2 regions of the Sphaerisporangium krabiense genome follow, and region 2 is predicted to be linked to the other one. Evidence: riboswitches for the same ligand, from Rfam matches in the RefSeq annotation. Region 2 holds a riboswitch; the other holds the start of a gene.
What was found. A riboswitch is a leader RNA that binds a small molecule or an ion and turns the genes downstream of it on or off. The one in region 2 is predicted to bind thiamine pyrophosphate.

Region 1: linked by a shared signal. The riboswitch ahead of thiO (glycine oxidase ThiO) and the one ahead of tenA (thiaminase II) in region 2 are both predicted to bind thiamine pyrophosphate.

The regions. Positions count from the first base shown of each region.
Region 1 is NZ_JACHBR010000001.1:5,609,053-5,619,193, forward strand. It holds gene allB (allantoinase AllB) at 1-1,260, shown strand, start outside; gene alc (allantoicase) at 1,257-2,333, shown strand; gene pknB (Stk1 family PASTA domain-containing Ser/Thr kinase) at 2,356-4,284, opposite strand; gene BJ981_RS24605 (thiazole synthase) at 4,369-5,193, opposite strand; gene thiS (sulfur carrier protein ThiS) at 5,186-5,386, opposite strand; gene thiO (glycine oxidase ThiO) at 5,445-6,602, opposite strand; TPP riboswitch at 6,592-6,703, opposite strand; gene BJ981_RS24620 (NAD(P)/FAD-dependent oxidoreductase) at 6,841-8,010, shown strand; gene BJ981_RS24625 (Rv2175c family DNA-binding protein) at 8,060-8,434, shown strand; gene thiE (thiamine phosphate synthase) at 8,412-9,050, shown strand; gene BJ981_RS24635 (polyprenyl synthetase family protein) at 9,093-10,141, opposite strand, start outside.
Region 2 is NZ_JACHBR010000001.1:1,621,092-1,631,232, forward strand. It holds gene BJ981_RS07005 (adenylosuccinate synthase) at 1-36, shown strand, start outside; gene BJ981_RS07010 (glycerophosphodiester phosphodiesterase family protein) at 176-1,108, shown strand; gene BJ981_RS07015 (hypothetical protein) at 1,238-2,035, shown strand; gene BJ981_RS07020 (helix-turn-helix domain-containing protein) at 2,022-3,386, shown strand; gene BJ981_RS07025 (sulfatase family protein) at 3,984-5,555, opposite strand; gene BJ981_RS39610 (putative leader peptide) at 5,703-5,810, opposite strand; TPP riboswitch at 6,105-6,215, shown strand; gene tenA (thiaminase II) at 6,207-6,911, shown strand; gene BJ981_RS07035 (magnesium and cobalt transport protein CorA) at 7,023-8,144, opposite strand; gene purD (phosphoribosylamine--glycine ligase) at 8,541-9,773, shown strand; gene BJ981_RS07045 (hypothetical protein) at 9,912-10,141, shown strand, end outside.

The sequences.
Region 1 (10,141 bases), 4.0 Mb from region 2:
GTGCTGCCCGGCGGGGAGCGGCCCGCGGCGGTGGCGGTGCGCGACGGCAGGATCGCCGCGGTGCTGCCCTACGACCATCCGGCGGACGGCGCCGCGCGGGTGGACCTCGGCGCGGTGTGCCTGCTGCCCGGCCTGGTGGACACCCACGTGCACGTCAACGAGCCGGGCCGCACCGCGTGGGAGGGGTTCGCCACCGCGACCCGGGCGGCGGCGGCCGGGGGCGTGACGACGATCGTGGACATGCCGCTCAACTCGATCCCGCCGACGGTGGACGTCGGCGCGCTCGCCGTCAAGCGGGCCGCGGCGGCCGGGCGGTGCGCCGTGGACGTCGGCTTCTGGGGCGGCGCGGTCCCCGGCAACACCGCCGCGCTGCGCCCGCTGCACGAGGCGGGGGTGCGCGGGTTCAAGTGCTTCCTGTCGCCGTCCGGCGTGGAGGAGTTCCCGCCGCTCGGCCCCGCGGGCCTGGCCGAGGCGATGCGCGAGGTGGCGTCCTTCGACGGGCTGCTCGTCGTCCACGCCGAGGACCCCGGGCTGCTCACCGACCCCACCGGCCCGACATATCTGGAATTCCTGGCGTCGCGGCCGGGCGAGGCCGAACGCGCCGCCGTCGAACGGGTCATCGCGCTCGCCCGCCGGACCGGCGCGCGCGCCCACATCCTGCACGTCTCCTCCGCCGCCTGCCTGGCGCCCCTGGAGGCCGCCCGGCGCGACGGCCTGCGCGTCACCGCCGAGACCTGCCCCCACTACCTCACCCTCACCGCCGACCAGGTGCGCGGCCCGGAGTTCAAGTGCTGCCCGCCCCTCAGGGACCGCGGCAACCGCGACCGGCTCTGGGAGGGCCTCGCCGCGGGCACGCTGAGCTGCGTCGTCTCCGACCACTCGCCGTCCACCCCCGACCTGAAGGTCCCCGACTTCGCCGCCTCCTGGGGTGGTGTCTCCTCGCTGCAGGTCGCCCTGCCCGCCGTCTGGACCGAGGCCCGCGCCCGCGGCCACACCCTGGCCGACGTCGCCCGATGGATGTCCGAGGCCCCCGCCCGCCTGGCCGGGCTGCCGGGCAAGGGCGCCATCGCGCCCGGCCGGGACGCCGACCTGGTCGCCTTCGACGACACCGCCGCCTTCACCGTGGACGCCGCGCGCCTGCACCACCGCAACCCGATCACCCCCTACCACGGCCGCACGCTCACCGGCGCGGTCCTCACCACCTGGCTGCGCGGCCGGGAACTGACCCCCGCCACCCCACCGACGGGAATCCTGCTATGACCCCCGCACCCTCACCTTCCGCCGGCTCCCCGGGCCCGGAGAAGGCCTCCGCCGAGCACCGGGCCCCGCACGGCGCGGCGGACTCCACCGCCGCCGGGCTGCCCGACCTGGCCTCGCGGTCGTACGGAGGGTCGGTGGTGGCCGCCAGCGACGAGTCCTTCGCCGAGCGGCAGGCCCTCATCCTGCCCGGACGCCCGGGCTTCCGGCCCGGCACCTTCGGCGCGCGCGGGCAGGTGTACGACGGCTGGGAGACCCGGCGGCGGCGCGACGACGGCCACGACTGGGCCCTGGTGCGGCTCGGCATGCCCGGCGTCGTCCGCCACGTCGTCATCGACACGGCCTGGTTCACCGGCAACTATCCGCCGTACGCCTCCGTGGGCGCCTGCGCCGCCGAGGGACACCCCTCCCCGGACGAGCTGCTCGCCGCCGCCTGGACCGAGATCGTGCCGCGGGTCCGCCTGAGCGGCGACGCAGCGCACGGGTTCCCGGTCGCCGACCCCCGCAGGTACACCCATGTGCGGCTGAACATCTTCCCCGACGGCGGCGTCGCCCGCCTGCGCGTCCACGGCGAGGTGGTCCCCGACCCGGCCCTGCTCGCGGGCCTGACGATCGACCTCGCCGCCCTGGAGAACGGCGCCCTGGTGACCGGCTGCTCCGACGACTTCTACTCCTCGCCCGTCAACGTGATCGCCCCCGGGCTGCCCCGCCACCAGGCCGAAGGCTGGGAGACCGCCCGCCGCCGCGACGGCGGCAACGACTGGCTCACCGTGCGCCTGGCCGTGCCGGGGGTGATCCAGGTCGCCGAGCTGGACACCACCAACCTGGTCTACAACGCCCCCGCCGCCGCCTCGCTCAAGGGGGCCGACCTGCGGGGCCGGGCCACCGGGCTCCACGGCTCCGGCGCGCCCGGCGAGGACGAGTGGTTCGAGCTGCTGCCGCTGACGCGCCTCCAGCCCGACACCCGCCACCGGTTCCGCCTCGCCGCCGCCCGCGCCGCCACCCACGTCCGCCTCGACATCCACCCCGACGGCGGCCTGGCCCGGCTCCGTCTCCACGGCGCCCCGGTCACCTGACACGGCGCGGGGCAGGGCCCGGTCAGTGCCAGATGGTGATGCGGGTGCCGGCCGGGGCCTGGCCCAAGGGGTTCTCCGCCACCACGGCGCCGGACCCGGCGATCTTCCGGACGTGCACCTTGAAACCCGCGGTGCGCAGCTCGCGGCTGGCGTCCCCGACGCGCTTGAAGCGGACGTCGGGGATGGGGATGAGGGCCTGGCCCGGCTGGACGTTCTGCGGGTCCTGCGGGTTCTCCCACGGCCAGTGGAAGCCGGTGTCGGGGCCCTTGGAGCAGGTGAGCTGGACGGCCTGCCCGGCGGTGATCTCGGCGCGGGCGGCCGGGCTCTGCGCGATGACCGTGCCGGGCTGGGCGTCGTCGGTCTGCTGGACGACCGTGGGGGTGAACCCCTTCCCGCGCAGGAACGCCTCGGCCTGGTCGCACTGCATCTCGCTGACGTCCGGCATGAGCTGGCCCGCGCTCAGCACGATCTGGACGGTGCCGCCCTCCTTGACCCGCGTGCCGACCTGCGGGCTGGTGCGCAGCACCAGGCCGCGCTGCACGGTGTCGCTCGGCACCCTGCTCACGGCGCCCGCGGTCAGCCCGGCCTCGGAGATCTTGCTGCGCGCGTCCGCCTCGGACAGGTTCACGACGTTCGGCACCGCGATCTTGAGGGGCCCCGCCGAGGGGATCAGGGTGATGACCGAGCCCCGGACGACCTCGCGGCCGGACTCGGGGTCGGTGCGCAGCACCTTGTCCTCGCCGAGCTCCTTGTCGTTCTCGGGCTTGCCGATCTTGACGGCGAAGCCCTGTTTCTCGGCCTCGGCCTTGGCCACGCTGATGTTGATGCTCAGCAGGTCGGGGACGGTGGTGTAGCGGCCCTCGGAGAACCACCAGCCGGTGCCGGCGATGGCGGCGACCATGACGGTGGCCAGCCCGACGATGAACCAGATCGGGCGCACGCGCCGGCGGGCGCCGTGGCCCTCGAAGGGCGCGGCGGGCGCGGCCGCCGCCCCGGGCGAGGTGAGCATCTCGGTGCGGGACTGGACGAGCGTGGGGTTGGCGGGCGGCACCGGGGCGGCCGGGGCGGTGGTGTTCGGGGGGGCCGGCTTCGGGCCGGCGTCGCGCGGCAGCGTGCGGTGCGTCTCGACGGCCGCCACGAGCAGCGCGGTGGCGTCGGCGGGGCGGCGGGCGGGGTCGCGGTCGGTGGCGGACAGCACGAGCCTGTCGAGCTGGACCGGGCCGCCGGGCACCACGGAGGACGGCGCCGGCACGCGGTCGTGCACGTGGCGGTAGGCCACCGACATCGGGGTCTCGCCGTCGTACGGCTGCCGCCCGGTGATCAGCTCGAACAGCATGACCCCGGCGGCGTAGACGTCGCTGCGCGCGTCGGCGACCCCGGAGGTGACCTGCTCGGGCGACATGTACGCGATCGTCCCGATCATGACGCCGGTGCGGGTCTGCCGCCCGGCCTCGATGGCGCGGGCGAGCCCGAAGTCCACGACCTTGACCCGGCCGTCATCGCTCAGCAGCACGTTCTCGGGCTTGACGTCCCGGTGGACCATGCCCGCCTGGTGCGCGGCCCCGAGCGCGGCGAGCACCGGGATCATGATCTCCAGCGCCTCGCGGGCGGGCAGCCGGCCGCGCTCGCGCAGCACGTCGCGCAGGGTGCGCCCTGGGACGTACTCCATGGAGAGGTAGACGTGGCCGCCGTCGGTGCCCTGGTCGAAGACGTGCACGATGTTGGGGTGCGACAGGCTGGCCACGGACTTGGCCTCACCGATGAAACGGCGCACGAAATCGGGGTCCTCGGCCAGCGAGCGGTGCATGACCTTCAGCGCCACCGTGCGGTCGAGCCGGATGTCCATGGCCAGGTAGACGGCGGCCATACCACCGCGGGCGATGCGCGACTCAACGCGGTAGCGCCCGTCCAGCAGCCGCCCTACGAGGGGGTCCGCAACCGTCGTGTCCACGGGAGTGAGTTTACGGGCGGTTTGCCAGGACGAGGGCAAGCACATCCCAAACCGATGCCGACATGTTCTCCCGTCAGGAAGGGGTCATCCGAGCGCGTCCCGCGTGACCGCGGGCGAGGACGCCTCAGCGTACCGCCGTCGCGGGATCCTGCCCGCCAGGCGCGCCATGCGGCCCGCCGAGACGGCGTGCCGCATCGCCGCGGCCATGACCGCGGGCCTGCGCGCCCGGGTGACCGCGCTGGCCAGCAGCACCGCGTCGCAGCCGAGCTCCATCGCCTGCGCGGCGTCGCTGGCCGTGCCGAGGCCGGCGTCCAGGACGACCGGGACGCCCGCCGCCTCGACGATCAGCTCGATGTTGTGCGGGTTGCGGATGCCGAGACCCGAGCCGATGGGGGAGCCGAGCGGCATGACGGCGGCGCAGCCCGCCTGTTCGAGCCGCCGGGCGAGCGCGGGGTCGTCGCCGATGTACGGCAGCACGACGAAGCCGTCGGCCACCAGGCGCTCGGCGGCGTCGAAGGTCTCGATCGGGTCGGGCAGCAGGGTGCGCTCATCGCTGATGACCTCCAGCTTGACCCAGGAGGTGCCGAGGGCCTCGCGGGCCAGGCGCGCGGTCAGCACGGCCTCGCCGGCGGTGTAGCAGCCCGCCGTGTTGGGGAGCACCTTCACGCCCCGGGCGCGCAGCACGTCCAGCACCGAGCCGGCGGCGGCGGGGTCGAGCCGGCGCATGGCGACGGTGGTCATCTCGGTGCCGGAGGCCGCCAGCGCCTCGTCCAGCACCTCCAGCGAGGGGGCGCCGCCGGTCCCCATGATGAGGCGGGAGGAGAACTTCTCGCCGCCGAGCTCCAGCACGTCGCCGGCGAGGGCGTCGGCGCCCGTCGTGGTGCCCGCCGCGGGCGTCGCCTCAGCCACCCTGCACCGCCGTGAGGACCTCGACCCGGTCGTTCTCGCCGAGCGCGGTGGACGGCCAGGCGCCGCGCCGCACCACCTCGTCGTTCACCGCCACCGCGACCCCGGACTCGGCCGAGGTGAGCGCCTTCACGGCCTGGGCGACGGTGGCTCCGTCGGGCAGCTCGCAGGGCTTGCCGTTGATCGTCACGTTCATGGTCGTTCACGGGGGCCGGGGGCGCCCCGATCCTCCTTTTCGTCGAAGGTGGGCCGCGTCATCGATGGTGGGCGGCGAAGGCGGCGCGCGCCGTGCCGCCGCCGAAGCGCAGCGGCGAGCAGACCTCCGCCTCCCGCGCGTAGGGGCCGGGGCCGCCGTCCAGCTCGGCCATGAGCATCGCGGCGGTCAGCGGGGCCAGCAGGACGCCGCCGCGGTGGTGGCCGGTGGCGAGCAGCAGGCCCTCCATCGCCGCGGGCCCGAGCACGGGCAGGTTGTCCGGAGTGCCGGGGCGCAGGCCCGCGCACACGTCGGCGACCTCCAGCTCGGTCACGCCGGGGACCAGCTCGCGCGCGTCGCGCAGCAGCTCCCACAGGCCGCCGGCCGTCACGCGGGTGTCGAAGCCCATCTCCTCCTGGGTGGCGCCGAGCACGATCTCGCCGTCGCCGCGCGGCACCAGGTAGGCGCTGGACCCGTGGACCACGCCGCGCACGCAGTGCCCCAGGAACCCCGGGGCGCCGTGCAGGCGCATGATCTGCCCCTTCACCGGGCGCACGGGCGGCAGGACGCCGGGCGGCACCCCGTCGAGCGAGCCCGACCACGCCCCGGCGGCCAGCACCACGCGGTCGGCGGCGATCACCCGTCCCCCGCCGAGGCGCACCCCGCGCGCGGCGCCCCCCTCGACGGCCAGGCCCGCGACGTGCTCGGCGACCACGGTCGCGCCGCGGCGCGCCAGCGCGGCGAGCAGGGCGGCGGTGACCCGGCGCGGGTCCACCCACGCGTCGCCGGGGGCCAGCAGGCCGCCGCGCACGGCCGGGGCGAGCATCGGCTCCACCCGGCGGCACTCGCGCCCGGTCAGGCGCTCCACGCGCAGCCCGAGCCCCCCCATGAACCCGGCCATCTCGTCCAGGGCGGCCAGGTCGTCGGCGCCGAACGCGACGTCCAGGGTGCCCTCGGCGCGGTGGTCGACGTCCACGCCGGACTCGCGGGCCAGCTCGGCGGCGAAGGACGGCCACAGCTCCAGGGAGGCGAGGCCGAGCCGCAGCAGAGGCTCCTCGGTGTAGGAGACCTCGCTGACCGGGGCGAGCATGCCCGCGGCGGCGTGCGTGGCGCCCGAGCCGGGGGAGGGGTCGGCGAGGGTGACCGCGTGCCCGGCCTGCGCGGCGCGCCAGGCCACCGACAGGCCCGCCACGCCGCCGCCGACGACGACCACGTCCATGTTCGCTCCCTTCGCCGGCATGATCCGGATCAGGTCTTTGCGGTCGAGGGCCGCCAGCCCTCCTCTCAGCCCGGTCTCGCCGGACTCCCGCGCGTCTGACGCCCCAAGCCTATTCCTGCCGGGGTACGCCGTGCGCACCGGCTTGAGGGTTCTCATCACTTACCGTGTGGAGTAGTGAGCTGATTCGTTACCAAATCGCCGTTGGCGAGTGACCCGGCTGGCCGCTTACTGTCGGGTTGTGAATCATGTCGTGGTAGTGGGCGCCGGGCTGGCCGGCGTGCGGAGTGTCGAAGCGCTGCGGGCGCGCGGGTACCACGGGCGCGTCACACTGGTGGGCGACGAGGGTCACCGCCCCTACGATCGCCCGCCGTTGTCCAAGGCCGTGCTCGCCGGGGGCCTGGACTCGACCGTCGTGGACTCCGATCTCGGGGCCCTGGACATCGACCTGCGCACCAGCGTGGCCGCCAAGGGCCTGCGCCCCGGCGTCGTGGAGACGACCGAGGGCGAGCTGGAGTTCGACGGGCTGGTCATCGCCACCGGCGCCGCCCCGATACGGCTGAGGGGGGACGGGCCCCAGCACACCCTGCGCACGATCGACGACGCGCTGGACCTGCGCGCCCGCCTGCTCCCCGGCGCCCGGGTCGTGGTCGTCGGGGCGGGTTGGATCGGCGCCGAGGTCGCCACCGCCGCGCGCCGCGCCGGCTGCGAGGTGACCGTCGTCGAGGCCGCCGCCTCGCCGCTCGCCGTGGCCCTCGGCACCGAGGTCGGCGGCCACACCGCGGCCTGGTACGCCGAGGCGGGCATCGCCCTCAGGCTCGGCGTGATGGTGGGCTCGGTGGACCCCGGCGGGCTCACGCTGGTGGACGGCACGTGGATCCCGGCGGACCTGGTCGTGACCGGCGTCGGCGTGCGCCCGGCCGTCGGGTGGCTGGCCGGGTCGGGCGTCGCCCTGGACAACGGCGTCGTCGTCGACGAGCACCTGCGCACCTCCCTGGACGGCGTCGTCGCGGCCGGCGACTGCGCCAACTGGTGGTCGCGCCGCTTCGGCCGCCGCCTGCGGGTCGAGCACTGGGACACCGCGCTGCACTCCCCGGAGACCGCCGTCGCCACCCTGCTCGGCCAGAGCGCCGTCTACGACCCCGTGCCGTATTTCTGGTCCGAACAATTCGGTCACATGCTCCAGTACGCCGGCCACCACGCCGGGGCCCGGCTGGTCATGCGCGGCGACCCTTCGTCGGCGCCGAAATGGGCGGCCCTCTGGCTGACCGAGGACGACCGCCTGTCCGCCATCTTCACCGTCGATCTGCCGCGTGACCTGGTGCAGGGCCGCCGGATCGTCGAGGGGGGGCAAAGGCTCGATGTGAATCGGGCGAAAGACCCATCGATACCCTTGCGCGACTGCTTGTGACCCCTGTGGGGGTGTTTCAGACCTGCCGTGACGTGGTAATTGTGGACTCGTGACGCTTTCTGTTGCACAGATCGACCGGGAAACCGACCAGCTCGTAGGGGAATGGCTCCCCCTCTCGGAGGTTGGCGTCCGGCTGGGGCTCAGCTCCGGGCGCGCCAAGCAGCTCCTGAAGGACAAGAAGCTCATCGGGGTCCGCAGGGGCGGCCCGGAGCCCGAGGTGCCGGCGGTCTTCGTCGCCGGGGACGACGTGCTGAAGGGTCTCCCCGGCACCCTCACCGTCCTCGCCGACGCGGGCTACGACGACGTCGAGTCCCTGCGCTGGCTCTTCACGCCCGACGACTCCCTGCCGGGGGCGCCGGTCGAGGCGATCGTCGCGGGCCGGCACACCGAGGTGAAGCGGCGTGCCCAAGCGCTCGCTTTCTGACGCGCGGCTCTACCTCTGCACCGACGGCCGCCGGCGCCAGGGCGATCTGGAGGACTTCCTGGACGCCGTGCTCGCCGGCGGGGTGGACATCGTCCAGCTCCGCGAGAAGGGCCTGGAGGCCCGCGAGGAGATCGCGCTGCTGGAGGTCTTCCGCGACGCCTGCGACCGGCACGGGGCCCTGCTGGCGGTCAACGACCGCGCCGACATCGCCTACGCCGCCCGCCCCGACGTGCTCCACCTCGGGCAGGACGACCTGCCCGTGCCCGTGGCGCGCGCCATCCTCGGGCCGGACGTCCTCATCGGGCGGTCCACGCACAGCGACGCCGAGGCGTCGGCGGCGGCCGTCGAGCCGGGCGTCGACTACTTCTGCTGCGGGCCGATCTGGCCCACGCCGACCAAGCCCGGGCGTCCCGCGCCCGGGCCCGGCCTGCTGAAGCACGCGGCCTCGCTGGACACGGCACGGCCCTGGTTCGGCATCGGCGGCATCGGCCTGGACACGCTGGACGAGGTGCTCTCCTCCGGCGTGTCACGGGTCGTGGTCGTGCGGGCGATCACCGAGGCCGGCGATCCCGGCGCGGCGGCGGCGGAGTTCGCGCGGCGGCTGCGGGCGTCCTGACGCCCGGGGCCCTACGGCTCGGCCCCGGTGCGCGGTCGCGGCTCAGCTCCGGCGTGCCGTCGCGGCGACGGCCAGTTCCTCCAGGGCCCGGCGCGCCTCGGGCGTGATCGGCGCGCGCTCCAGCGAGCTCAGGGCGTCGTCGAGATACCGTTTGATCATCTCCTCCCCGGCCGTGAGCGCGCCGGTGTCCTCGATGATCCCGCGCAGCCGCGCGATCCCCTGCGCGTCCAGGGCGGGGTCGCCGAGCAGGCGCCGCACGTCGGCCGCCTGGCCCTCGGAGGCCGCCGACAGGGTGCGCGCGATCAGCATGGTGCGCTTGCCCTCGCGCAGGTCGTCGCCCGCGGGCTTGCCGGTCTCGGCCGGGTCACCGAAGACGCCGAGGATGTCGTCGCGCAGCTGGAAGGCGATGCCGACCTTGTGCCCGTACTGCACGCACAGCCGGTCGATCCAGGGCTCCTGCCGGCCGGCGGCGAGCACCAGGCCGAGCCGCAGGGGCTGCTCGACGGAGTACTTGCCGCTCTTGTGCAGCGCCACGCGCAGGGCGCTGTCGAAGGTGCTCTCGCCGTGCGCCTGTTCGAGGAGGTCCAGGTACTGGCCGCACATCAGCTCGGTCCGCATGAGGTCGTGTATCGGCTCGGCGGCGGCCAGCGCCTCGGCGGGCAGGCCGCTGGTGCGCCACATCTCGCTCGACCAGACGAGCAGCAGGCTGCCCAGCAGGACGGCCGCCCCCTCGCCGAACCTGGCAGGGGAGCCGCGCCATCCGGCCTCCTCGTGCATCGCCTGGAACCGCCTGTGCGCGGAGGGCCTGCCTCTGCGCATGTCGCTCGAATCCATCACGTCGTCATGGATCAAGGCGCTGGCCTGCAACAACTCCAGCGACGCGGCGGCGGCGCAGATCTCCGGGCCGTCCTCTCCGCCCGCCCCGCGCCACCCCCAGTAACAGAACGCGGGACGCAGCCGCTTGCCGCCGGCCAGGAAGTCCTCCGCCGCGGTCAGCAGGGGGGCGAGGTCGGGCGCGCCGACCAGGGGCCGCTGCCGCTCCACGAACGCCCGCAGCCTGCGGTCCACCTCGGTGCGAAAGGAGTCCCACT
Region 2 (10,141 bases):
CGCACGCAGACCCTGTCCCTGCGCTCGCTGATCTGACGCGGCGGGGCGGCACGGCGGCGGGCTCGCTGCGGTCCGGGAAGGCACGCGCCGATCCACGGGCTCGCCGGGCCGCCGCCTTCACGGCCCCGCCTGACGGGGGTCAGGACGGCGTGGCGATAGGGTGCGCCGTGTGCAGGTGGAGATACCGGAGATTCTGCCGGAGATACACGGCCATCGGGGAGCACGGGGCCTGCGCCCGGAGAACACCCTTCCCGGCATGGCCTTCACGCTGGAGCTCGGCGTCCACGCGATCGAGTTCGACGTCGCCCTCAGCGCCGACCGGCGGCTCGTGCTGACCCACGACCTCACGGTGTCGGCGGTGACCAGCGCCGACACCGCCCCCCTCGTCGAGGACGACCCGGACTTCCCCTACGTGGGCAAGCCGATCCGCTCGCTGTCGCTCGCCCAGCTCCGCACGCTGGACGTCGGCGTCCGCCATCCCAGGTCGGACAAGGACCGCTTCGTCCGCACCCAGGCGCCCGTCCCCGGCGCGCGCATGCCCACGCTCGGCGCCGTCCTCGGCCTCGCCTCCGCCTACGGGGCCGACGACGTCCGCATGCACGTCGAGATCAAGTCCGACCCGACCCGGCCCGACCTGTCCGGCGACCCGCGCGAGCTGACCGAGCTGGTGGTGGCCGAGCTGACCCGGCACGGGCGGCTGGACGGCGCGGCGATCCTCAGCTTCGACTGGCGGGTGCTGCGCGCCGCCGAACACCTGGTGTCCCGGCGGTACGCGCTGGTCGAGAAGGCCACCGTCGACCCGGCCTGGCTCGGCCTCGACCCGCGCGCGTTCGACGGCGACCTCGCGGCGGCCGCCGCCTCCATCGGCGCGACCACCTTGTCCCCGGACCGAGTGCTCGTGGACGACGAGCTGGTGGCGCGGGCCGACAAGGCGGGGCTGCCGCTGACGGTGTGGACGGTCAACGACCCCGAGGAGGCCGAGCGGCTGCTCGACCTCGGCGTGACGGGCATCGTCACCGACTACCCGGACCGCATGCGCGAGGTTTGGGCGCGCCGCGGCCTCCCCCTGCCCCGCGCCGTCGTCGCCCCGCGCCCCGAGCGCCCCTGACCCGTCTCCGGCGCCGTCCCCCCGGCGCGTCACAACATCAACTGGAGTGCGCGCGGGAGTATCGTGCGGAGAACTAAAGTGGCGGGACCGTCTCCCCGATACCAGGACGCCACGGACCGGAGGTCACCCATGCAGGTCGAGCCGCGCATGTCCCCCTGGGCCACCGAGCGCTTCGGCGCGCGCGCCGCGGACGTGAGACAGCGGCTGGCCACCTCCCTCCGCGAGGCCGCGGAGAACGCCCAGGACGCCCAGAAGTGGTCGAAGAGCGACAAACGCTATGCCTATGGGTCCACGCTCATGGCGCGCCGCTACGAGGCCCTCGTCGCCGGCTTCAGGGACGAGCCCGGCTTCCAGGTCGTCCGCCCCTACCGCTCGCCGCACCACCTCGTCGTCCTGGACGGCAACCTGTTCCTCCCCTTCCGCTTCGCCGAGGACGACTTCACCCCCGTCAGCGAGGCCCGCGTCAGCGACGGCCGCGTCTCGGCCCTGGCCCGCGAGCTGTTCACGCGCTACGGCCCCCGGACGATCTACCAGCAGCAGGAGCTCGACCTCGGCGTCCAGGAGGACGACGACGAGGCCGAGGACGTGCTCCCGCCGCTGCGGCGGCTGCCCGCCGGCACCCGGCTGATCCCGGTCGCCTACGCCGCCAACGCGCGCGCCGGGCTGCTGCGGCTCTACTGGGGCGAGGCCGAGCTGATCGACGACAGAGGGCACATCTACTGGCTGCACTGCGAGCCGATCCCGCTGCGTGAGTCCTCCCCCTGGGTGCCGCAGGCCCTTCCCCTGGGCTCCCCGGCCGTCCGCTTCGACGCCGCCGCCGAGCCCGGCCTCGACCTCGCCCACCGCTCCGCACTCGACCGCGCCCTGTCCGCCGTGGACACCGAGCCCCCGTACACGCGCCCCGCCGCCGCCGATGACCACGCGTGACCACGACTCCGCCCCGCCCCATGACCAGGCATCCGGCCCCCGGCCGCGCTCACTCGCGGACCGGGGCGAGACCCCCCCGGGATCCTGGAGCGACGGGCACGGTCAGATCCGTCTCTTCGACCAGGTGGACGAGCGGGCGGCGCCCACCCCGCAGGCCGTCGCCGTCGCGTTCGACCAGGCACGGCTCACGCAGGCGCGGCGGCTCGCCGGGCTGACCAAGAAGGACCTCGCCGAGCGGGTCGGCGTGACCCCCGCGGCGGTCGGGCAGTACGAGACGGGCGCCACCCACCCGCGTCCCGACCTGGTCCCGCGCCTGGCCGAGGTCCTCGGCGTGCCCATGGCGTTCTTCCTGCCGGGCCGCCCGCACGCGAAGCTGGACGGCTCGATGGCGCACTTCCGCAGCCTGCGCTCCACCCGCGCCCACCAGCGGGCCAAGGCGGTCGCGTTCGTCGAACAGGTCTGGGAGCTCACCCACGCCCTGGAGAAGCGGGTACGGCTGCCGCAGGTCGACCTGCCGGGCTTCTCCGGCGGAGAGGTCCACTCCGGCGTCGAGCTGCCCCGCGACCCGGCCGCCGCCGCCCGCGAACTGCGCCGCCACTGGCGCCTCGGCACCGGCCCCATCCCCCACCTGGTCCGCCACATGGAGGCGCACGGCATCGTCGTCGTCCTCCCGCCCCCGGACGAGGACGCCACCACGGTGGACGCCTTCTCGACCTCCCAGCTCCCCCGCCCGATCGTCGTCCTCACCGCCAACCGCTTCGACGACATCCACCGCTACCGCTTCACCGCCGCCCACGAACTCGGCCACCTGGTCCTGCACGGCGACACCGCCGCCGGCGACGTCCAGCAGGAACGCGAGGCCGACACCTTCGCCGCCGAGTTCCTGACCCCGCGCGAGAGCATCCTCCCCGCCCTCCCCCGCCGCCTCGACCTGCGCCGCCTCGCCGAGCTGAAGAACATCTGGGGCGTCTCGGTCGACTCCCTGCTCTACCGCTGCCGTGAGCTCGGCCTGCTCTCCGACTCCGCCGCCGGCCGCGCCTACCAGCGCCTCGCCACCCTCCGCGACCAGCCCGGCTTCGCCGGCGAGCCCATCACCGGCTACCCCGGCGAACACCCCGTCCTCCTGTCCCAAGCCTTCGACCTCGCCACCACCCGAACCGGCCTCACCCTCCCCGCCCTCGCCACCCAACTGGCCTGGCCCCTGAAACGAACCCGCCAACTCCTCTCCCTCCCCGACCCCCGCCCCGAACTCCGCCTCGTCCCCGGACCGGCACAGATCGCAGGAGGCGGTCGGCATGGCCATGCCGGCCACGGCGACATCGACACCGAAGCCACCGCGATCACCGACTGAACCCCCCAGAAGATGGTGATCTTGCTGAACCGGGGGGCGAACCGTCCTCCGAGCGAGGACCTCGCCTCCGCGCCCGGGGGGCGCTCCGGCTCGGGCTGTATTTCCCAGGGGGCTCCGCCCCCTTCGGCCCCCATTCGAAGGCTCCGCCTCGGACTCCGACTCTCACATTCCTCAATCGGCAAGTGCGTACGAACCGGGACATGACACTCGTGTCGCCATCCGATGGCACGCAGTCGGGTTCGCTCTGCCTGTGGGCGACGGTATGGCCTGAGGCAGTAGGTGGACGGCTGCGTCGAATACGCGTCCCGCGATGCGAGCGGTTCGGAGGGCGAAGCCCTCGGAACGGGGGGTCGAAGGGGGGCGGAGCCCCCTTGGGGGACACAGCCCGAGCCGGAGCGCCCCCCGGGCGCGGAGGCGAGGACCGTTTCGGGGACGCACGGTTTCGTGGGGTGTCGTATCGGACGGGCTGGTCGGGGGTCAGGGTGGCGGCGGGCAGAGACTCGTCAGACGCGGATCGGCGCGGGTGCGCCGAAGGCTTGCCTGTGGTGCGGGCGGGGAGCGGTAGTCCTCATCCCTGCCCGCACCGCGATGGGTCCTCTACTGCGGCGGGTTCTCTTCCGCGTCTCGCAATGTCTGCCCAGAGGCGTTCTTGAGTCTGGTGACCCAGGTGTCGAGCCTCTGTTTGAGCGTGGGGTCGGCGCTGTTGTAGGAGTTGTCGAGCTGGTGGGGATCGGCGGACAGGTCGTACAGCTCATGTTCGCCGGTGTTGTAGGCGACGTAGTTCAACGCCGCGTTCACGCCGAGCGTGTTGGGTTTGGCCCGCAGGCCGACGTAGACGGGGGCGCCTCCGGAGGCGAGCGCTTGTGCGTCTCCGGGATCTTGGGGTTCCAGCAGGTTGTTCAGGGTGTTGGTGTTCAGGGTGCTGGGTCCGGCATGCTCGTTGAGGAACGCCAAGCGCCACCGCGATGGTGTGGTGCCGCGCAGGAACGGCACGAGTGAGCGGCCGTCGACGAAGGCGGGCGCGGTCGCTCCGGCCAGTTCGGCGAAAGTCGGTGCGAGGTCGACGTTGAGGGTGAAGGCGTTGACGACCGCCCCGGCGGGGACGCCGGGTCCGCGGATGACCAGCGGGACGTTGAGATCTTCCTCGAAGGCGGTGTTCTTGCCGGAGTTCAGGCGGTGCTGGCCCTGGTGGAAACCGTTGTCCGACGTGAAGACGATGTAGGTGTTGTCGAGTACGCCTTGCGCCCGCAGAGTGTCGATCGTGTCCTGGACGAGGTCGGTGACCGCGCGCAAGGATTCTCTGCGCTTTTCGTAGAAGGCGTCGATGTTGTTGATCTGGGCGGCGGTGAGCTTGGGCTTGTTGCGGATCCAGGCCGGCTTGTCGCTGACGTCGTCCTCGTTGAAAGACGGAGTGCGCGGAGCCTTGGCGTTGGGGTAGATGCCGTCGTAGCGCGGCGGCGGCGTCGCCGGTCCGTGTGGGATGTAGGGGGCGACGTAGGTGAAGAACGGCTTGTCCGGATAGTTGGTGGTGGTGTTCTTGATGAACGTGGTCAGCCTGCGAGAGATCACGTCAACGCCGTAGTCTGACGATGCGCCGCCGAAGTGGACGGTCGTGCCGTTGTCGTTGACGTCGTAGTTGTACTCCGAATACGGGCTTCCACCGTTGGGGCTGAACCAGCGTGTCCACCCAGGCGGAATGTAGGTGCTACTGGGCGCTCCGTTGGGGTACCCGTTGAGGTATTTACCGAAGAACCCGGTGCGGTACCCGGCGCTTTGCAGCCAGGTGGCGACGGTCGAGTTCTCCAGTCCTCTGCTGTAGAAGGACTGGAATCCGCCGCCGGAGGCGGCCTCGTTGGTGTAGATGCCCGTGTTGTGTGCGAACTGCCCGCGCAGCGTGGACACTCGCGACGGGCAGCACAGCGACAGTTCGACGAACTGCTTGTTGAATGTCGTTCCCTGACTGGTCAGGAGTGTCTGGAGCCCGGCGTCCTTGCCGAAGACGTCCTCGTTGAGGTCATCGGTGAGGATGAAGACGATGTTGGGCTGGGTCGTCGCCGCCGACGCCGGCGAACCGTCGAGTTTCACACCCGCGTAGGTGATGCTCGCGGATGCGATGAGCAGAGCCCCCAAGAGTTTCGATCGGTGACGATGTGGCTTGTGGGCGTTCATACCGCACCCTTTCTCGGGATACCTGGTCCATCGCTTGATGTCGATGAAACGTGCCGAGACATTCCAGCCTCGAACAGGGTGAAGTCCATCCAGGCGTGCTGGCGGCTGCGGGCACAGAAGGTCGCGCCCGAAAGGGAGGTCGGAGAATCAGCGGTGGCGAACCGGGCGACACAAGGCGCTGCTCACGCGCGCCAAGTCGATGTGACGCCGCACCGTGGCGTGGAAGCTGTGTCCACGCCGGGCGGTCGATGTCATGACCACATAGAATCCGAATTATCCCTACCGGTCAAGTGGGTAATTTCCCGCTCGCCGCTGAACCAGTGCCGCATCATGCGACGTTCGCCCTGTTATCGAATGCGCGTCCCGCGATGCGAGCGGTCCGGCGGGCGGAGCCCTCGGATCGAGGAGTGAAGGGGGACGGAGTCCCCTTGGGAAACACAGACCGAGTCGGAGCGCCCCCCCGGGCGCGGAGGCGAGGACCGTTGTGGGGACGTGAAGTTTCGCGGGATGTCGTATCGGATGGGGTGGTCGGGCGGGGTACGCTTCGGGTGGACGAAACGCGGGAGCCTGGCGCACCGGGCTGAGAGTGTGGCTGTTCGGCCGCAGACCGCTCGAACCTGACCGGGTCATGCCGGCGTAGGGAGCTTTTCCATGGAGACATCCGGGTCCATCCCCGGTACGTACCAGTCGTCGCGGTCGTTCAGTGCGGAGCTCTGGGAGGCCATCACCCCCATCTACACGGCCATCCTCGACCATCCGTTCATCACGGGGCTCACGGACGGCACGCTGCCGCACGACGCCTTCCGCCACTTCATCGAGCAGGACTCGCACTACCTGCGGGACTACGCCCGCGCGCTGGCGCTGTGCGCGGCGAAGTCGCCGACCGAGGACGATGTGCGGGCCTTCGCGCACGACGCGGTGAGCGCCATCGCGGCCGAGCAGGAGATGCACGCCGAGTTCATGTTCCAGCTCGGCGGGTCGGCCGAGGAGGCCGAGAAGGCGCCCGTGGGACCGACCACCCGGGCGTACACGAGCTACCTGCTGGCCACGGTGTACGGCGGGTCGTTCCTGGACGGCCTGGCGGCGGTGCTCCCCTGCTACTGGATCTACGCGCGGGTCGGGACGGCGCTGCTCGCCGAGTCGTCCCCGGACGCGTTGTACGCCCGCTGGATCGCCACCTACGGCGACCAGGCGTTCCAGAGCGTGGTGCGCCGCGTGGTGGAACTGGCGGATCGGACCGGGGCGGAGGCGACGCCGGCCCAGCGCGCCGCCGCGCTGGGCCACTTCGTCACCACCGCCCGCTACGAGTGGATGTTCTGGGAAGCGGCGTGGCGGCGGGAATCATGGCCGGTGTGAGCCATCCCAAATCGTTTTGGGCCGTATGAAAAGCGACTTGACCGGCCCTGACAACCTCTGACCTGCGTGAATGCACGGCGGAGCACCGCTCCGCCGTCCGGGGGGTCGCCTTCAGAGCCAGCTGTTGCGCCGGAATCCTCGGTAGAGCAGCGAGCAGATCACGAGCATGATGCCGATGATGACCGGATAGCCCCACATGTCGTGCAGGCCGGGCAGGTGGTCGAAGTTCATGCCGTAGATGCCGGCGATCATCGTGGGGACCGAGATGATGGCCACCCACGCGGAGATCTTGCGCATGTCCTCGTTGGCCAGGGCGTTGGACCTGGCCAGCGCGGCCTGCAGGATCGAGTTGCAGAGCTCGTTGGAGGACTCGACCTGCTCGCAGACCCGGGAGAGGTGGTCGACGACGTCGCGGAAGTACTCGCGCATCTCCGAAGGGATCATGCGGCGGGTGGGCAGCGCGTTGAAGGGGGTCTGCAACGGGGTGACCGCGCGCTTCATCTCGATCATCTCGCGCTTGAGCTGGTAGATGCGGCTGATGTCGCGGGAGCTGACGTCGGCGAAGACGGTGGCCTCGACCTCTTCGAGCTCGGCCTGCATGAGGTCGGCGACGGAGAGGTACTTGTCGACGACGTGGTCGGCGATGGCGTGCAGCACGCCCGAGGGGCCGCGGGACAGCAGCTTGGGCTTGTCCTCCAGGCGCGCGCGCACGTCGGCGAGGGGACAGTGGTCACCGTGGCGGACGGTCACCACGAAGTCGGGCCCGACGAAGATCATGATCTCGCCGCCGGCGATGATCTGACTGCCGGCCCTGGGGTCGTCGTCGAGGTAGGCGAGGGTCTTCAGCACGACGAACAGCGAGTCGCCGTAACGTTCCACCTTGGGGCGCTGGTGCGCCTTGATGGCGTCCTCGACGGCGAGGGGGTGCAGGCCGAAGACCTCGGCCAGCCAGCCGACCTCGGACGCCTCGGGCTCGTAGAGGCCGACCCACACGTAGGCGCCGCCGATCTCGGAGGCGGCGTTGTGGTCGCGGACCAGCCCGACGGCCTCGGGGATGCCGTCGGCCTCCACCCGCTTGCCGCCGACGTAGGCGCCGAACTCGACGACCGAGTCGCTCGGGGGCACGCAAGGGCCGCTCACCTGGCGGAGCCGGGAGCCGGAGCCGCGCAGCGCCACATCGGGGGCGGGACGCTGGTGCAGGTTGATCCGCTGGAAAAGGGTGGACGAGCGCATGGAAATCCCTTCCCGCCCGACCTGGGGGAACCCGCGCACGACAAAAGGGGATGCGGTGAATACCGCGAAAAGTTAGATTGGCCGCGCGGCTCTCAGTCGGACACCGAATTGGAGTGGTCGGGGTTGCGCACGAAGCACGTGCGCGAGCACGTACTGCTGGGATCACCAGATGTCATCCCGATTCCACCTCCGATCGGCCGAGAGACGGTCCATAGCTGGCCCAACCTATCACAGGCCAGGCCGACCCCCCTAGCTTACAACGCGCATACGGTTCTGATCATGAATAACGGTGCAAAGCACCAGCGCTATTTCCTGTGACCCGCCCGCGGACGTCCGTTCCGCCCGGTTCCCCGTCGCGTGACGGCGGTCCCGGACGCGCCCCGTAGACTCCCCCACGTGCGCGTACTTGTGATTGGTTCCGGGGGCCGCGAGCACGCGCTGTGCCGCGCCCTCGCCCTCGACCCCGCGGTGTCCGAACTGCACTGCGCCCCGGGGAACGCCGGCATCGCCGAGGTGGCGACCACGCATGCCGTGGCGCCGGCCGACCCCGGGCAGGTCACGTCGCTGGCCACGCGCCTGCGCGCGGACCTGGTCGTCGTCGGCCCCGAGGCCCCGCTCGTGGCGGGCGTCGCCGACGCCGTGCGCGCCGCGGGCATCCCCTGCTTCGGCCCCTCCAAGGAGGCGGCCCGCATCGAGGGCTCCAAGGCGTTCGCCAAAGAGGTGATGACGGCGGCCGGGGTGCCGACCGCGGGCGCGCGCGTGTGCGTCACGCGGGAGGAGGCCGAGGCGGCGCTGGACGCCTTCGGCGCGCCGTACGTCGTGAAGGACGACGGGCTCGCGGCGGGCAAGGGCGTCGTGGTGACCTCCGACCGCGAGGAGGCGCTGGCCCACGCCGCGGCCTGCGAGCGCGTGGTCGTCGAGGAGTTCCTCGACGGGCCAGAGGTGTCGCTGTTCGCGCTGTGCGACGGCGCCACCGCCGTCCCGCTCCAGCCCGCGCAGGACTTCAAGCGCGCCTACGACGGCGACAAGGGCCCGAACACCGGCGGCATGGGCGCGTACACGCCGCTGCCGTGGGCGCCGGAGTGGCTGACCGAGCGTGTCATGGACGAGGTCGTTATGCCCACCGTCCGCGAGCTGGCCCGGCGCGGCACGCCGTACACAGGGGTGCTGTACGCGGGGCTGGCGCTGACGTCCGCGGGGCCGAAGGTCATCGAGTTCAACGCGCGCTTCGGCGACCCGGAGACGCAGGTCGTGCTGGACCGCCTGGAGACGCCGCTCGCCGGGCTGCTGCTGGCCTGCGCGACCGGCGCGCTGGCCGGCGAGCCCGCGCCGCGGTACCGCGAGGGCGCCGCCGTGACCGTCGTGGTGGCCGCGGAGAACTACCCGGCCGATCCCGTCAAGGGCGACCGTCTGGAGGGCCTGCGGACGGCGGCGAAGGACGCCTACGTCATCCACGCGGGCACGGCCCTGGACGCCGACGGCCACGTCGTCTCGGCGGGCGGCAGGGTGCTCAGCGTGGTCGGCACCGGCCCCGACGTCGCCGCCGCGCGCGCCGCCGCGTACGCCCTCGTGGACGGCATACGCCTGCGCGGCTCGCACCACCGCACCGACATCGCCGCCCTGGCCTAGAAACGCGCCTGGAGCAGGCTCAGAACCCTTCCACGGCACTTCCCGCCCGCCGGCTTCCGTGTCGCGGATCAGGCGGGTCCGGTGGCGCGCGGGCCCGGCAGCGGCGATGATCCAGGAGAGGCGAGCCTGGAGGAGCGCATGACTGCCGAGCCCGCGGTGCGGGAGAGCGAGACGCCGAAGGTTCAGAGCGACCGCGAGGCCCTGCGCTGGCCGGGGGTGTGGCGGGTGACCGTCACCTCGCGCGCCGCGGACGTGCGGTCCGACGCCGACCGCGCCCTCGCGGCCCGGCGGGAGGAGCCGGGCACGGCCGAGCTGCACGCCTCCATCGTGCGGCAGCTCGACGCCGCCCACGAGTACGCGACGCAGCG